2 regions of the Paenibacillus sp. BR1-192 genome follow, and region 1 is predicted to be linked to the other one. Evidence: riboswitches for the same ligand, from Rfam matches in the RefSeq annotation. Region 1 holds a riboswitch; the other holds the start of a gene.
What was found. Region 1 has a riboswitch for S-adenosylmethionine ahead of metA (homoserine O-acetyltransferase MetA). Riboswitches for the same ligand answer to the same signal wherever they lie in the genome.
Positions count from the first base shown of each region.

Region 2: it holds a riboswitch for S-adenosylmethionine, as region 1 does, so the genes downstream of both, P0X86_RS28075 (methionine ABC transporter ATP-binding protein) here and metA (homoserine O-acetyltransferase MetA) in region 1, are expected to answer to the same signal.

Region 1 is NZ_CP120718.1:5,698,849-5,707,477, forward strand. Features, by position in the region: gene mqnC (cyclic dehypoxanthinyl futalosine synthase) at 1-37, opposite strand, end outside; gene P0X86_RS25690 (aminotransferase class I/II-fold pyridoxal phosphate-dependent enzyme) at 203-1,423, opposite strand; gene P0X86_RS25695 (PLP-dependent transferase) at 1,420-2,604, opposite strand; gene metA (homoserine O-acetyltransferase MetA) at 2,629-3,546, opposite strand; SAM riboswitch class I at 3,678-3,806, opposite strand; gene corA (magnesium/cobalt transporter CorA) at 4,249-5,184, shown strand; gene P0X86_RS25710 (HRDC domain-containing protein) at 5,337-6,362, opposite strand; gene P0X86_RS25715 (ROK family protein) at 6,548-7,444, opposite strand; partial or broken gene P0X86_RS25720 (molybdate ABC transporter permease subunit) at 7,622-7,751, opposite strand; gene P0X86_RS25725 (hypothetical protein) at 7,739-8,137, opposite strand; gene P0X86_RS25730 (5'-3' exonuclease) at 8,153-8,629, opposite strand, start outside.
Region 2 is NZ_CP120718.1:6,121,587-6,130,215, reverse strand. Features, by position in the region: gene P0X86_RS28105 (putative polysaccharide biosynthesis protein) at 1-772, shown strand, start outside; gene P0X86_RS28100 (DUF2515 family protein) at 860-2,287, opposite strand; gene P0X86_RS28095 (thioredoxin family protein) at 2,375-2,719, shown strand; gene P0X86_RS28090 (COX15/CtaA family protein) at 2,969-3,943, shown strand; gene P0X86_RS28085 (hypothetical protein) at 4,030-4,353, shown strand; gene P0X86_RS28080 (Cthe_2314 family HEPN domain-containing protein) at 4,379-5,098, shown strand; SAM riboswitch class I at 5,220-5,366, shown strand; gene P0X86_RS28075 (methionine ABC transporter ATP-binding protein) at 5,474-6,490, shown strand; gene P0X86_RS28070 (methionine ABC transporter permease) at 6,490-7,158, shown strand; gene P0X86_RS28065 (MetQ/NlpA family ABC transporter substrate-binding protein) at 7,225-8,067, shown strand; gene P0X86_RS28060 (SDR family oxidoreductase) at 8,276-8,629, shown strand, end outside.

The sequences.
Region 1 (8,629 bases):
GTAAAGCTTTATCCAATATACGGTTTACCGCACTCATTCTTGCAGCCTCCCTACTTAAAACAAAATACAAATCACCAGTAAAACTTCATCTATCCCATCCTACCACATTCCGCCATTAAAAACGACATCCCGTCCGTGACAGGATGCCGAATTCTATGATTTGGCAAATCTTCAAATGAGGTTCATTGCTTCTAAAAAATCTTTAATTGCTGGCAGAAAAGGCCTGGTCCAAATCGGCAATCAGGTCATCCACATCCTCCAGTCCGACCGAGAAGCGGAGCAAACCGTCGGTAATGCCGCGCTCATGCCGAACCTTCTCGCCCATGGCCGCATGGGACATCATCGCCGGATACGACAGGATGCTTTCCACTGCTCCCAGGCTGACGGCTACCAGCGGCAGCTTCACGCGGTTCAGCACCTGCTTCGCACGCTCGCCTGAGCCGACGTCAAAGGAGATGACCGCGCCGTAACCGCTCGATTGCTTCTCATGGACTTCCCGTCCCGGATGATTCAAGAGGCCGGGGTAATACACTTGCTCAATATCGCTTCTTCCCTGCAGCCAGGCCGCCAGCTTGGCCGCGCTTTGCTCGGAGTGGGCCATCCGAGTGCCGAGCGTCTTCATGCCCCGCATAAGGAGCCAGGAATCCTGCACTCCAAGCACCGTGCCCAAACCATTTTGCAGCTGTTTCAACTGGTCTCCCAGCTCCTGGGTTCTGGCTACGGCGAGACCTGCCAGCACATCGCTGTGTCCGCCAAGGAATTTGGTTGCGCTGTGGATGACGATATCCACGCCGAACTCGATCGGGCGCTGATAGAACGGCGTCATGAACGTATTGTCCAGCAGGGTAAGCAGGCCTTGCTCCTTCGCCCAATCCGTGACGGCGCCGATGTCGGTAATTTTCAAGGTCGGGTTCGAAGGGGTTTCCATATAAACCGCTTTTGTATTCGGTTTGAGGGCCGCCTTCACCTGCTCCAGATCGGTCATGTCGACGAAGGTGCTCTCGATGCCCATACGGCTCAGTATGCTGGTCAGCAGGCGGTAGGTTCCGCCGTATACGTCCTCCGTCACGATCATGTGATCGCCCGCGGACAGCAGCATGAACGAGCTGGAGATCGCCGCCATGCCGGATGCATAAGCGAAGCCGCGCACGCCTCCTTCCAAGAGGGCGATATAATCTTCCAGCGCTTGCCGCGTCGGATTGCCGGAACGGCTGTAATCGTGCAGCGGCGGGTTAAAGACGTCTTCATGATGAAACGTCGAGGCTTGATAGATCGGAACGCTTGAGGCGCCGGTTGCCCGGTCGATTTCCCCGCCGAAATGCAATAGTTTCGTCTCGAAACGAAGTTCTTCTTGGTGTCCCTGTTTTACTGATACCTGCTTGGTTTCCGTTCCCAAGCCGGATAGACCTTTATCGATGCTCATGCTCCCGTGCTCCCTTCCACTTCTGCCATAGCCGCGCCCAGCGCAGCATCCAAATCCTCGATCAGGTCATCCGCATGCTCGATGCCGACCGAGAACCGAAGCAAGCGGTCGTCCACGCCGATCGCTTCCCGAATCTTAAGCGGGATGTCCGCATGGGTCTGGACCGCCGGGTATGTCATCAGGGACTCGACGCCTCCAAGGCTTTCTGCGAATGCAATCAGTTTGATGTGCCGCAGCACCGGCTCGACATAGCGGGCGTCCTTCACCTTGAAGGAGAAGATGCCCGTGTTGCCGCTGGATTGGCGATTCTGGATCTCATGCCCCGGATGATCCGGCAGAGCAGGGTAATACACCTCGCCGATCGCCGGGTGGGTTGTCAAAAAGGTTGCCACCGCGGTTGCATTCGATTCGTGCCGGTCCATGCGAAGCGCGAGTGTCTTCATTCCCCTCATTAACTGATAGGAATCGGAAGGACTCAGCACCGCCCCGATGGAGTTATGAAGGAAGGCCATCTCCTCGGATAATTCCTTGCCCTTCGTCACGATGATGCCTGCCAGCACATCGTTATGCCCTCCCAGATACTTGGTGGCGCTATGTATGACGATATCCGCCCCAAGCTCGATGGGTCTCTGGAAATACGGGGTTAGCAGCGTATTATCCACGATGCTGATCAATTGATGGCGTCTTGCCCACGTACAGACGGCTTCGATATCCGTAACCATCATGAGCGGATTGGTCGGCGTTTCGATAAATACGGCCTTCGTGTTCGGTCGTCTGGATCCTTCCAGCGCATCCAAGTCGTTCGTATCCACGTAGGTTGCCGTTACCCCGAACTTGGACATGATCCGCTCCAGCAGCCGATACGTCCCTCCGTACAGATCGAGCGACACAATCAGGTGATCGCCTTGACCGAACAGCGCAAAAATCGTCTGAAGGGCCGCCATGCCCGAGCTGCAGGCAAAGCCGGCGTCACCGGATTCCAGCTCGGCGCAAGCATCCTCGAGTACCGAACGGGTCGGATTCTTGGTGCGGGCATAATCAAACCCCGTGCTCTGGCCTAATTTAGGATGGCGGTATGCCGTAGCCTGATAAATCGGAAAATTCACTGCTCCCGTTACCGGCTCCTGCACCGATCCGATCTGTGCCAGCCGGCTCTCTATATTCAAAGGTTTCTTCTCCATCACAAACTCTCCTCCCGTACGCTGTTAAATTTGCGGACCGATATCATATGGCGTTTCCTGATATACATAGTAATTGAGCCAATTAGTGAATAATAAGTTTGCATGCGCGCGCCATATGGACGGAGGCGTTCTTGTTGGATCGTCGTTCGGGTAATAGTTGCGCGGCAGCGCGATGTCCATGCCTTTGGCAACGTCCCGGTCATACTCCCATTTCAGGGAGTCCGCATCATACTCGGAATGCCCTGTGGCAAAAATCTGCTTGCCGTCCCGGCTGGATACCAAATAAATCCCTGCTTCCTCGGACTCGGACAGGATGACCAAATCATCCACGCCTGTTATGTCTTCGCGCCGAACTTCCGTATGACGGGAATGCGGAACAAAGAACATTTCGTCAAATCCGCGGAGCAGCTTGGTACACGCTTCATTGATCGTATGCGGAAATACGCCAAAGCACTTTTCCTCGAGGCTGTATTTCGGCACGCCGTAATGATAATAAAGCCCGGCTTGCGACGCCCAGCAGATATGGAGCGTGGAGGTTACATGGGTCTTGGTCCATTCAAAAATTTCAGTAAGCTCATCCCAGTAATTCACTTCTTCGAACTCCAGCTGCTCGACCGGAGCTCCTGTAATGATCATGCCGTCAAAACGACGGTTCTTCACTTCTTCAAAGGTTTTGTAAAATGATTTCAAATGCTCGGCCGACGTATTCTTCGATACGTGGGAACTCGGGTGAAGAAGGACGACATCCACCTGGAGCGGGGAGTTGCCGATCAATCGCAGCAGCTGGGTCTCCGTCGTTTCCTTGGTTGGCATCAAATTCAGGATCGCAATCCGCAGCGGGCGGATATCCTGATGAAACGCGTGACTCTCATCCATGACAAAAATGTTTTCTCCAGCCAGAACTTCCTTTGCCGGCAGGGCATCCGGAATTTTAATTGGCATCTCGGCTCACTCCTTCGAAATATGAAATGATACATCCATAAAGCTGTGAGAAAGAGCGTTAGACTGTATAAACGCAAGAAGACCTTTCTCGAAGTAGAGAAAGGTCATCATATACGTATCACAATGCGCCTCTCTCATCTGTCAGGCTATACAACGGCTTATACAATCGTCGTATCTCCTGCAAGAATTAGCACCGTGCGATGTTGCCGCCGGTTGCCGGGTTTCATAGGGCTAGTCCCTCCACCTGCTCTTGATAAGATTTCGCTTTATTCAGTTGTTTGGAATTGTTTCGTAATTGATACCTACTTTAAATCATCCTCAATTTTTCGTCAAGAACCTTTTCATGAGTTTGTCACACTTCACCAAAGGTTTCCATACCCTATATCATGGCCCTTGGACTGCTCCGGATTTCACTTGAAAGGTCCTACACCCGGCGTTATACTAGACAAGTGCTGTTTAAAACCGAGTATGAAAGAGGTGACATGGAAGATGGACGGTGACCCGAGCCAGAAACTGGATGCACAAGACGCACAACCGCATAGGATCAAGATCAGCTTACCGGCAGAGGGCAGCGTTATTTTTCATGCGCTTTTTATCGTATTCTAACCTTCCTCGATTTATGCCCGTACACCGGTGGGCTGATATCCTGTGCCTTAACTGCTTGACTTAAGCAGCTTGGATTAGACAAAGGAGTGATATCAGATGAAAATCCGGTTGGTCGATTCGGGCGTATTTACCCCTGTTGATGACATCGAAATGACGCTGACAGCTCCGGCCAGCGGCTTCTACTGGCTGGATGCGGACGTGGATGATTTAGCCGAACTGCAGCCCCTCTTCTCCCTGCATGATCTTGCCGTTGAGGATTGCCTCAGCGAAGAGGAGCAGCGTCCCAAAATTGAAATATACGAGAACCACTATTTTATCGTCGTGAACAGCATCCGGTTTGACGACGAAGAGATTTTCCTTCGGGCATTGAATGTTTTCCTGGGCAGGCATTTTATTATTACGGTGACCAAGCAAAAGATCCATGAGCTCCGCACCGTCAAACCGCTACTCTGGGAGGATGAAGTCAGCACGCCCGACCGCTTCCTCTATCTCTTGATCGACCTCGTCACGGACAACTACTTCTCCGTAGGGGACCGAATTGAAGCGCGGATTGAAAAGCTGGAGGAAGACATTCTGATGCATACCAAAAAATCCCATCTCAGCGAGATCATCGGTCTGCGAAGCGAGATTCTTTGGTTGAAGAAGGTGCTTGGACCTCAGAAGGAAGTTATCAATACGCTCAACAAAAAAGATCTTCGGCTGATCGATGACCAGCTGCAGAAATACTTCAGCGATATCTATGAAAATGCCGTTAAAATTTCCGAAACGTTCGAGACCTATCGGGATCTCATGGGGAACCTTCGGGAAGCTTACCAATCCAGTATCGCCAATCGGGCCAATGAAATCATGCGCGTGTTTACCGCTATTACAACGATCTTTATTCCATTGACGCTGATTACGGGCATCTACGGCATGAACTTTGAGTATATGCCGGAACTTCATTGGAGATATTCCTATTATGTGGTTATCGGCATCATGGTTTTTGCCGGCGCGCTCATGTTTTACCTGTTCCGTAAAAAAGATTGGATATGAGGCACCCTGGTCAAAGGGGAGAGTACTGGCCGGATCACAACGGTTCATACGAACGGCCGCAATTCAAACTCAATCTACAAGCACGGCGAATTAGCATCAGGACGGATCTCCCTGCAACCGGGAGAATCCGTCCTGACTTCGTTTAAGGCAGATTAACCGGCATTCGCTTTGCCGGGCTGATCGCGCCGAAAGCGGATCCGTATGAGACGAAGCCGCTCATACAGCCTCTCCGTTCCGCCCAGCTCTTCTGCTTCTGCGTTCTCCGCTTGTCCCTGTCCGTATACCCGCTGTAACACAGGTTTAAGAAACGTATCGCCCAACTCTTCAAACGCCTTCCATACGTTTTCCTGCTCCGCAGCCGTCATCGTGTTCAATTCGACCTGGAGCAGCTGCTCCGTATCATAGCCTTCCTTCTCAAGCCCTTCCAATTCCTCGACCAAATCCCGGCGCGACAGCGAGGTACGCGCTTCAAGCTCGGTCAGCGAAGCGCCCTCGGCTATGCCAATCAGCATCGCACGGCGGGTTCGGAAGCGTTCAAGCTCCTGCTGATATCTCTGTTCCTTCTGTTTATACAGCCAGGACAAGAACTCCTCTTCCGGCAGCTGCGTATACACCCAATCCAGTGGAAACGTGGTGGTTCGCTCGGTTTTCGTCGTAATCTCCAGCCATTCCACCCCGTGCTCCGAAGCCTTGCTAACCCCGATTCCCGGAAGCTGCAGCAGCTCTTCCTCACTCTGGGGAACAAAAGCGCTGATCATACGCAGCACCCGGTTGCTGGCAATGAAATAGGGCGCTTTTCTTCCGGATGCTGCCTTTCTCCTGCGCCAGGCGCACAGCTCCGTGTACAGCTCCTCCGATCCGTACAGCTCGCTGTAACACTGCAGCTTCTGAGTGCCGAGATTCTTGCTCCCGGTCTCCCCAGGTTCATGGAATACCCCTTCGATTAGCGGGCGGAAGCCTTCTCCGAGCTTCTTCGCAAGCTGGTGCCGATACACGCATAGCAGCTCATTCCATGAGTTGCCTTCATACCATTCGTCATCGGAAACTTCACCGTCCGGTTCCATATTCCGCCAGCCGAGTCGCCATCCTCCTTCTTCCTCGCCGATCCATACTTGGGCCGAACGGAGATGACCTGACTCATCCGCTCCGCTCATCCGATTCATGAACACAATTTGCATCCCTCGATAACCTCCCGTTTACGCAATCAGCATAAAGGCGGAACAACGCAAAAAAGCACCTCTCCTCCGCGCAGCGGCAAGAAAGGTGCTTCCTTCGTTCCATACATTATACTGTTGAAACTATAATACCATAATCTGTAATAGAATCCAATCCATTTTGAACTTGCCCTATATAAGAAATCAGGCTAAGCTTGAATGCTCTTGGCTTCATCCACTGCCAGCTTGGCCAATGCCAATGCGCCGCAGAGACCCGCATTATCGCCGAGCATCGGCGGAACGATGAATTGATCGATCCCGTCATGAAGGCTTGGATGCTGAACATATCCTGCCAGCAGCTCTTGAAGCTTCGTGCGGATCAGCGGGAACAGCTGCTCCTGCTTCATCACGCCTCCACCCATCACGATCCGCTGAGGGGACAAGATGAGGACATAATTCATCAGCGCTTGAGCGAGATAATAAGCTTCCATCTCCCAAGCCGGATGATCCGGCGTCAATTCCACGCCGGGAACACCCCAGCGTTTGCCAAGAGACGGTCCCGCAGCAAGCCCCTCCAAACAGTCTGCATGATAAGGACAGGTCCCCTCATATTTGTCTTCCGGATGACGGCGGACGTAAATATGCCCCATCTCCGGATGGGACAGGCCGTGAATCAGTTCGCCGGATACCACGGCGCCTGCTCCCACTCCCGTTCCGATGGTGATATAAAGACAGCTGTCCAGTCCCTGGGCCGCCCCCCACGTATATTCTCCAAGAGCAGCTCCGTTTACATCCGTATCAAATCCGATCGGAACGTCAAAACGCTCTTCCAATGCTTTGACGATATTGTAATTGCTCCAATGCGGCTTCGGCGTCGTTGTAATGCAGCCGTAGGTCGGGCTGCCTTTCACCGGGTCAATCGGTCCGAACGAACCGACTCCGATCGCCTCTATATCCTTATCCGCAAAAAAGTTAAAGACGTTTGCCATGGTTTCTTCAGGGGTTGTCGTCGGAAAGCTCACTCGCTCCACAACCGTTCCATCCTCCGTACCCACGCCGCAAACGAACTTGGTTCCTCCTGCTTCAATTGCTCCAAGTAAACTCATGCTTCTTCCATCCTCTCCACGATGTGCTGTGCCTTGTTCTCTATATGGTTGCTAACAAGCTCTATTCGAAGCATATGTAAACATTGTGCTCCCGTCAAGTCTGCCTGCCTCTTTCTCTGCCTCTGCCCGTTCCGAGCCGCGGGAGTAACAGCCATGGGAACAAAATCATAACCGTCGCCACGCCCATGCCAGCCCGCTTTGGCCATTGCTAACCGCAACGTAAATCGCCGTGGGCAGCGTTTGCGTGACGCACGGTATATTGCCTGCAACCCATCCAGGTTGCCTCAAATTCGCCTAAACCTCCGGCAAAAGCCAGAAAGAACGCCGATACGCCTGCCTCGCGGACCTGCGGCAGCTCGGATCCATCTGTTTCCGCTCAGTACCATTAGCGGACGGAAAGCCTACCACCATTGGCAGAAGCATCAGCTGCGTTTCGCCGGCCGTTCTGCCGACAAACGCGCGCCGGGACATCCAGCGTGCCGCCGCTGATTCCAGTATAAAGGCACTGATGCTGGACCGCAGTGATGTTTTTATCGACTGCCATTCCGGCAACCCGAGCCGAGCATTTTCGTCATGGTCACGACGACGGCTCCACAAACACAATCCAGCCACCATGTAGACGCCGCTGATTTCAGGCTTCCTGGTGAATTGAAGAAGTGCCCCGGCCTGCTGCGGATGTCTCCGGTACGACACCTTCGACCGAAGCGGCTAGGAAACCACCGCCACCCCAAAAAGATGGCCAAGACTCTTCATTTCCAGCTCCTCCAGTTTGGTTAACGCACGTTCGTGATCCACGCTCAGGCGGCACAAATCGAGCTCGCATTCCATTGGAACCTCGCAATGAATTTCGGCCAGGGCCCGGGACAGATGCAGCATCTCCAAATCCGCTTCGATCTTGGTGCGAACCCCTTTGGTCAATGAATCCAGATTGGCAAGGATGCCTTCCACGGATTCATATTCCTGGATCAGCTTGACAGCCGTCTTCTCGCCGATCCCGCGTACGCCCGGATAATTGTCGCTCGTATCTCCCATCAGGCCTTTTACATCGATTACCTGTCTTGGAGAAAGACCCTTTTCGGCATAAAGCGTCTCCGGTGTATAGTGCATATAATTGCCATGCCCCTTTTTCATAATGATGACCGAAGTCGAATCGTTCACGAGCTGAAGCAAATCGTGGTCGCCCGA
Region 2 (8,629 bases), 420 kb from region 1:
GGCGCAAAGCGTAGCGGGCATTCCGCCGATTCTAGCCATTGCCCTCAGCACCTCGCTCATTCCGATCATCTCTGCTGCTTTTGCGAGGAAAGATCAGGAGCATTTGGAACAGCAAGTATCGCTGGCCATGCGCGTTGCCATATTGACGGGTATGCCGATGGTGATTGCGCTCTGCGTTGCATCCTATTCCATCAACGGATTGCTGTTTAGTTCCCTCGGCGGAAGCGGGATCATCGGGTTCCTGACATTCGGTACGATTTTTCAGATCACGATGATGACAACGAACTCCATTCTTCTTGGAATCGGCAAGGCTAAGCTCTCGATGGTTCACGTGATGATCGGGATTGCGGTCAAGCTTGTTGCCAGCTTCCTGCTTGCTCCGTTGTTTGGCATTTACGGCATCATCGGGAGCACGGCTCTCTGTTTCCTTGTCATTACGATACTGAACGTCAGATCGATCAAGGCGATTGTATCCTTCTCGATCCTGGGCAAACGCTGGATGGGCTTCATACTAACGGTTGCTGCCGCAGGGGGGATCGGTTACGGCCTGAACCTGGCCGGTATTCAGATGGTCGATGTCATGCCGGCAAGGTTGGCATTTCTGCTGACCTGCCTGGTTGTAGGCGTAGCCGTAGTCATTATATATCTTGTGCTGCTGGTGGTGTTTGGCGTACTGCGGCAATCGGAGCTTAGCAGTTACCCGCGTCCTTTGCAGAAGGTATTCCGTCCGCTGATGAGGCTGCAACCTGCGCGTATGCGGGAGCGGGGATAAACCTAAACCTATGATGCAAGGACAGCACGTCTATTCATTCATCCGTTAGAGAAGAGACCATTCCGGCCGTATCGGAATGGTCTTCTTTTATTGCCGGTGGAACGGATCGGATACGTCATGGGCGATGGAGGTTTTCTCCAGGACGGCCCGATGGGCGTGGGTGATATCCGGCAGCATCGGCGGTTTCGGTTTGCGAATATGCTTAAACATCGCGTGGCCCTGATACCAGTCGTACCGGGGAATCGGTTCCGGGGTTTCATCCTGCCAGATCTCCTCGAGACGGGGGCTATACAGACGACGGCCGTCCGGCAGCCATTCCGATTGGATAAGCTCAAGCCCCTCGTGGCCGTGATTCATGGCTTGATCCCGCGTCGGCGTAAATAACGCCGGCCAATATTCAGCGCGCGAGCCCTGATGCTTGGTGGAACGAGCGAATGCCAGCACGGCATGGTAGATATCTTCGTAACCGAACAGTAAAGCGTACAGCGAGCGGCCTGCCTTGATCCGGATGGACAGGTCGTCAAACTTGGGGATGGTGAGTCCGGCCAGCGGCCGGGTAGGGGATACGGGATTTTCGGCAGAGTCTGTGCTTGTCTGTTGGTTATGACCCAGCGGAAATACGATCTGATTCAACCGGGTTAGCTCATGCATCCGGAAGAGAGGATCCTGCAAAATATGCTGACGGTAAAAAGGATGTCTTGCCACCCGCCCCTCAATATAGTTCTGTTCATTAATGATGAGGGCGACCGTAAGCAGCGAACTGCCTTGGTCGTACCAGAACCGTTCCCAGAACGGCGTCATGAACGATGAAACATGGAAGTGGGGGAGCAAATGAAATAAGGGTTTTCGTATTTTTCGACTGTGCATATAGAGAAGCATCTGCGGATAGGCATCCTGAAAAATCAGCGCATTGCAGCGCTCCAGGAAACTGTACAGATGGTTTTGGAATGGGGGGGCCATGAGATCCGACATCAGCCCGCCCTTCAGATCGCTCATATTCCATCCGGCATTGCGTGATACCATATGGGCGAGCAAGGCCCAATGCAGCTCCGGATGCGACTCGTAACAGTCCAAATAGGCCTCGGTTCGGGTCACGTTGCTTCGGTTGGCGGCGGCAGCGGCCTCCTGAATGCGATGAACCAGCTCTTGCTCCTCATCCGTTGGCTGCAGGTCCGGCTCATGACCGCGAATATCGCTGTGACCTTCTTGCAGAGGGAGAAACGAAGAAATGCCCTGCGGCAGATAGGGATGGGAGGAGAGAATGTTCTTGAGCTGCCTGCGAATGGCCCTGACGGCTGTAGGATCCCACGGCAATTCATGCCTGTTCATCCGAAGCTTTAAGGAATATCGCCAAGCTGCCATCATACCCGACCATGATTCTGCCAGGGCTTGCGGAATGGCGGCTGTCCATGCCCCGTAATCCCTGCCCCGATTTGGTTTGTCCTTGGCTCCGTGCGAGTGCATGCCGGTTGTCACCTGCACTTTCTGATGATAATTCCAGACCGTGAACCTCATACAGTCAGTATGCTCTAAAATTTGACTTCCACTCAACAATTTGATTCACTAGGGGTGAAGGAATTCGACGTAAAGGGGAGATAACTAATGGAAAAAATCACTTCAGAAGCAGAATTTCAGGTTGCAATCCAGTCTCCACGACTGACAGTTGCCGTATTTAAAGCGGACTGGTGCGGCGATTGCAAGTTTATCGATCCATTCATGCCGGAGGTTGAGACGAAGTTCTCCAACCAATTGACTCTGGTGGAAGTTGACGTCGATGCTGTCGGTGACGTGAGTCAGCAGCAAAATATTCTGGGCATCCCTAGCTTTGTTGCATACTCTGACGGTCGTGAGCTGGTTCGCTACGTTAACAAACTCCGCAAATCGCGCGAGGAGATTGAAGATTTCCTGCAGCGTGCCGTAGACGTATACGGTACGATTCACAAGTAAGCAGTGACGATAGCACCGCCGCCTTTGAGCTATAACGGGCGGCGGTGTTGTTTTTACATTGGATATTATGAGGGGAATTGCGAAGTCAAGTACCTTGAGCATGAAGGTTTTGTTCATTTTTGAACATTTTGTCACAATCGCTCAAGTGACCGGGGCTGAAGAATCAGGTATAATGAAATGTGGACTGTATATGATGCGATCCTGTATAGGTTTTGAATAGTGAATGATTATGAGCAGCAGGTGAGATAAGTGAACGATAAACAATTAAAGTGGCTGAGTTACATAACATGCTTAATTATGTTCTGCGCGACTTTCGGGGGCATGGTTGTGACAAAGACGGGGTCGGGGCTTGGCTGCGGCCAAGAGTGGCCGCTGTGCAACGGCAAATTTGTTCCCGCTTACACGGTGTCCTCGATGATCGAATATTCCCACCGGGCCGTAAGCGGAATGGCCGGCTTGGCCGCCTTGGCTTCGCTGATTGCGTTCTGGAAGTACAAGCGGGACCGCCGGGATTTGATGGCTTACGTCATCGGAACCTCGATATTCGTCGTGGTACAAGCCATCATGGGGGCCCTCGCGGTGGTTAAACCTCAATCGGCGGCGATCATGGCGCTGCATTTTGGCTTCTCGCTGATTGCTTTTGCCAGTTCGGTCATGCTGGCTTTGGGCATGCGCCGAATCGAACAAGCGAAGGGACCCGCTGACCTGGAGCGATTGCCGCGGGTGGGCAAGGGCTTCCGCAATTTGGTCTGGGGCACAACGTTGTACAGCTACATCGTGGTGTATATCGGTGCATTCGTCAGCCATACCGATTCCCGGGAAGGCTGCTCCGGCTGGCCGTTGTGCAACGGAGAAGTGATACCGGAGCTGAGCGGAGGGGTCGGCATCGCCTTTATGCACCGCGTGGCCGCGCTTCTGCTGCTGATCGTGGTGGCGGTGATGGGGCATTTTGCATATTGGCGCAATCGCAATAACCGGGAGATCCAGATGCTGGGCATTTCGGCAACCGTGCTGTGCCTGCTGCAGGTGTTCAGCGGCGCCCTCATTATGGCTACGATGCATAACGAGGAAGTTTACGTATTCTCCGCACTGGGTCATACGCTGCTGATCTCGGCGCTGTTCGGCGTACTGTGTTATTTAAGCGTCCGGGTATGGCAGCTCAGCAAGCCGCTCGAAGCCGAAATACGGAAGGGCCACGACGTGCCCCGCGAAAAGATCGTATAATGAAGAACGCCGATCATCCCGTAAAGAAAATCCAATATTCTATAGCATACATGCATGCAAAGTCCCCGGACCGGAGTTCGAGGGCTTTGTTGTATAGAAAGGAGCTGCCGGCAGCCGTATCGAAAAGGTTTGATAAGGCAACGAATTTGTTTATATTTAATAACACCGGAGAAATAACAAGTCGCTCTATGCTTATGGAGTTGTCTTCCCGTTTCGGGGGCATCCTAACAGGACGAGCCCGGATTGGCGCAGCAGATGATGGGTCATCTGCCAGTCAAGGGGATGCCGAAGGGCCTGATGGCGATCCGGATGAGTTGCCACCGCGCAAGGATATCGCCGTGAAGACGGCCGCTGAGCGCTGGAATGAGTATATTGGCATTAGCACAATCGAGATCAAGAACCAAGGTTAATCTGATGACGCGAGGGGGTACCGCCATGCTTCGAATGTTACTTGGGGAACAGCCCCGGCAGAACAACGGCCTGCTTGAGGAAGCCATCGAATCGATGGTGAAGACAACCCGGCTGCTGCAGAAGGAAATGGATAAAAATCAAGATCCGACGCATGATTTTCGCAAGCTGGAGATTTGGACCCGGGGACTGATCGTCTCCCTGGATGAGCTGGAGCAGAGCTGGAATGCGGCCAAGCATTTCAGTCAATCGGTTAAATCGGGTTACATCGATGATATGTCGATTCAGGAGCAAGGGGAATATCAACGATATGTGTATTTTTACAAAAACGGCTTCATCCGCGTATTCTCGATCCTTGACAAGCTGGGCACGGTGCTGAACGATTTGTTTGATCTGCATACCTCCAAGGTTAAGGCGCATTTTTCTTATTTTACGGTCCTGCGGCAGTTCAGATTTTTGAAGGCCCACGGTGAGCTGGCTGAAGAGCTGGAGACGATCAAAGATCGCTACAAAGCACCGCTGAACGCGCTCCGCAAAAGGCGCAACGCTGAAATTCACTACATGAACTCCGAGATGCAGGATGATTTGTGGCAGCGCCATCAAGGACTGTCCGACAAAATCGAGCTGGAGGATATCGACAAGCACCTGGACGATCTCCAACAGGGCATCGATATGGTATGCCGCAGCCTGGCCGCCTCGTATAAATATACGAACAAGCTGTGGACTGAAAATGGAGTGCGGGCTTAGGCACAAAATCGCCATGAAATTCCTTTTGACAAAAGCCTGAAAAGAATCTATACTAACTATTGCATTCATTAAATGTTATCAAATCAGATCAATTTAATCGGAAAAATTTCATATCGATGTTTTCTTATCGAGAGAGGCGGAGGGACAGGCCCGATGAAGCCCGGCAACCGACTTCTTGCGTACCATTGCATAATGCGATGACGCTTGGAGTGACATGGTGCTAATTCCTTCAAAGCTATGGGATACCTTCAGCTTTGACAGATGAGAAAAGGCGTTGACTTTTACGTAAAGAGGGCCCTTTTTGATTCTACAAAAAGAGGCTCTTTTCTTTTGGGTAAATAGATATGAAGCTAAGGAAAAAGGAGGATTATCGGATTGATTGAGCTCAAGCAATTGACGAAGCAGTACGGAAAAGCCGGGTCATTAACAACTGCGTTGTCCGAATTGGATTTGTCGATTGAAAAAGGAGAAATTTTCGGAGTGATCGGACACTCCGGTGCAGGTAAAAGTACATTGATCCGCTGCATCAATTTACTGGAGCGTCCCACCTCGGGCGAGGTGTGGGTCAACGGCAAAAATTTGACGTCGCTCGGCAAGAAGCAGCTTCAGGCGGAGCGCCGTAAAATCGGAATGATCTTTCAGCACTTTAACCTGCTGTCTTCCGCGACGGTGTACGATAACATTGCGTTTCCGCTGCGTCTGATCAAGACGCCGAAGGCCGAACTGGAGCGCAAAGTATCCGAGCTGCTGGCTTTGGTCGGCTTGGAGGCGCATCGCGACAAATACCCGTCCCAGCTGTCAGGGGGCCAAAAGCAGCGGGTGGGTATCGCCAGGGCGCTCGCGAGCGATCCCGAAGTGCTGCTGTGCGACGAGGCCACTTCGGCCCTTGACCCGCAGACGACGGATTCGATTCTGCGCCTGCTGCTGGACATTAACAAAAAGTTTCATCTGACGATCGTGCTGATTACCCATGAGATGCACGTCATTCAGAGCATATGCGACCGGGTCGCCGTTATTCATCAGGGCGGCATCGTAGAGCAAGGACCGGTAACGGAAGTGTTCCTGAAACCGAAGCATGAAGTGACGCAGGAATTCATCCGCCAGGAGATGGACAGCGGCGAAGCGCTGCTGCTGGCTATGCAGGGTCAGGTAAACGGCCCTTCAAGAGCGGTTCAAATCACGTTCCTGGGGTCGAAAACGTACGAATCGATCCTGTCCCATACCGTTCATGAGACGGGCGTGAATTTTGCGATTCTGCAGGGCACGATCTCTACGATCAAAGAAACGCCGTACGGCCAGCTCATCGTTCGTTTCGAAGGGGAAGAACGCGCAATTGAAGATACGATCCGGAAGCTGCTTGAACAAGGACTAGACGTGGAGGTGATTCATTGATGTTCGGACTTGATTTTACCCAGATCGACTGGAAAGAGATATGGACGGCAACATTGGATACCCTGCGGATGCTGGGAGCTTCGGCCTTGTTCAGCTTCATCATCGGACTGCCGGTCGGCGTGCTGCTCTACATGGCCGCAAGGTCCACGTCCGGGTTGGTACGCTTCGGCTACACGATTCTGTCGTTCATTGTAAACATTCTGCGCTCGGTTCCGTTCATCATCCTGATCGTGGCGATGATCCCGATTACGAAGTCGATCGTAGGTGTTTCGTACGGCGTGCTGGGCACCATTCCGCCGCTGGTGATCGGCGCTGCTCCATTCTTCGCAAGGCTCGTGGAAACGGCTTTGAATGAAGTGGATAAAGGCGTGATTGAGGCGGCTCATGCCATGGGCTCTTCGACAAGCCAAATCGTATGGAGGGTGCTCCTTCCGGAGGCGCGTCCGGGCCTGCTGGCCGGAATGACCATCACGATTGTAACCCTGGTATCTTATACCGCGATGTCCGGTCAAGTCGGGGGCGGCGGTTTAGGGGATTTGGCCATCAAGTATGGCTATTACCGTTATGAGACCGAGATCATGATTCTGGCTGTCGTGCTGATGATTGTCCTGGTCCAGCTGCTGCAGATGGCAGGAGATCGTCTGGTGCGGCATTTTACAAGAAAATAACGGATTGATGAGGCTTCAAGAAAGACAATATATAAATCATATATTTTTCGGAGGGAGAGTTTTAGAATGAAAAAATGGACATTGGCATTGATCAGCTTGACCTTGGTTGCGGTGCTGGCTGCATGCGGCAGCAAGCCTGCGGATAACGCATCCGAGCCAGGGGGAACAACGGGAGGCGGCGGTCAAGAAACCGTGACCTTGAAAGTAGGCGCTTCGCCTTTACCGCACGCCAAAATCCTGGAGCACATCAAGCCTGCGCTTGAAAAAGAGGGCGTGAATCTGGAAATCGTGGAATTCACGGATTATGTGCTGCCGAATACGCAAGTGGATTCCAAAGAAATCGATGCGAATTTCTTCCAGCATAAGCCATATCTGGACAATCAAATCAAAGAGCGCAAATTGGACCTGGAGTCCGTGATCGCCGTGCACGTCGAGCCGCTGGGTGCTTACTCGAAAACCATTAAATCTGTGGATGAGCTGAAGGATGGATCGGTTGTAGCCATTCCGAATGATCCTTCTAATGCTGGCCGTGCATTGACGCTGCTGTCCAAGAACGGCGTGATTAAGCTGAACGACGAAAGCAAGCTGGAAGCAACCGCCAAGGATATCGTAGAAAATCCGAAGAACCTGGAGTTCAAGGAAGTTGAAGCTGCTATGCTGCCGCGTATGCTGGATGAGCTGGATCTGGCTGTCATCAATACGAACTACGCGCTGGAAGCGGGACTGGACCCAACGAAGGATGCGCTCTTCATCGAAGACAAGGACAATCCTTATGCCAACCTGCTGGTAGCCCGTCCGGACAACAAGGACTCCGACGCCATCCAAAAACTGGCGAAGGCGCTGACTTCCGAGGACGTGAAAACCTTTATTGAAGAAGAGTACAAAGGTGCCGTCATCCCGGCATTCTAATTCGAGCAGTAAAGCTCGATATAATGTATATGAATTCATCGTATATGTGAAGAAAGGGCATTATCCAAAAAGACCTATCGGTCTTTGCGGATAGGCCCTTTTTTCTTTCTTTTTCTGTCGAATGGCCATTCCTGGTCGGAAGCAAGTTGTTCGGCCTTATCAAATCTTTTATACTGAAGGAAGGATATCCATCTGAGGAGGGAAAGCCTTGAAGGGAAAAGTGGCGCTGATTACAGGCAGTGCGACAGGTTTGGGAAAAATGACGGCGCTGTCGTTAGCCCGGCAGGGATGTCATATAGCCATAAATTATGTGAACAGCAAGGATGAAGCCGAGGCGCTTTCCCGTGAAATCGAGGGGTTTGGCGTGAAATCCATCGCGATTAAAGCCGATATCGCCAGCGAGCCTGAGCTGTATTCATTGGTGGATCAGACGGAGGAGCGGCTGGGCAGCGTCGATATCCTGGTTAACAATGCAGGACCGTTCATCCGGGAACGCCGTCTGTTCTCGGAGTACAGCCGCGACGAAATCGTACATATGGTGAATGGCAATTTAACCGGCGTC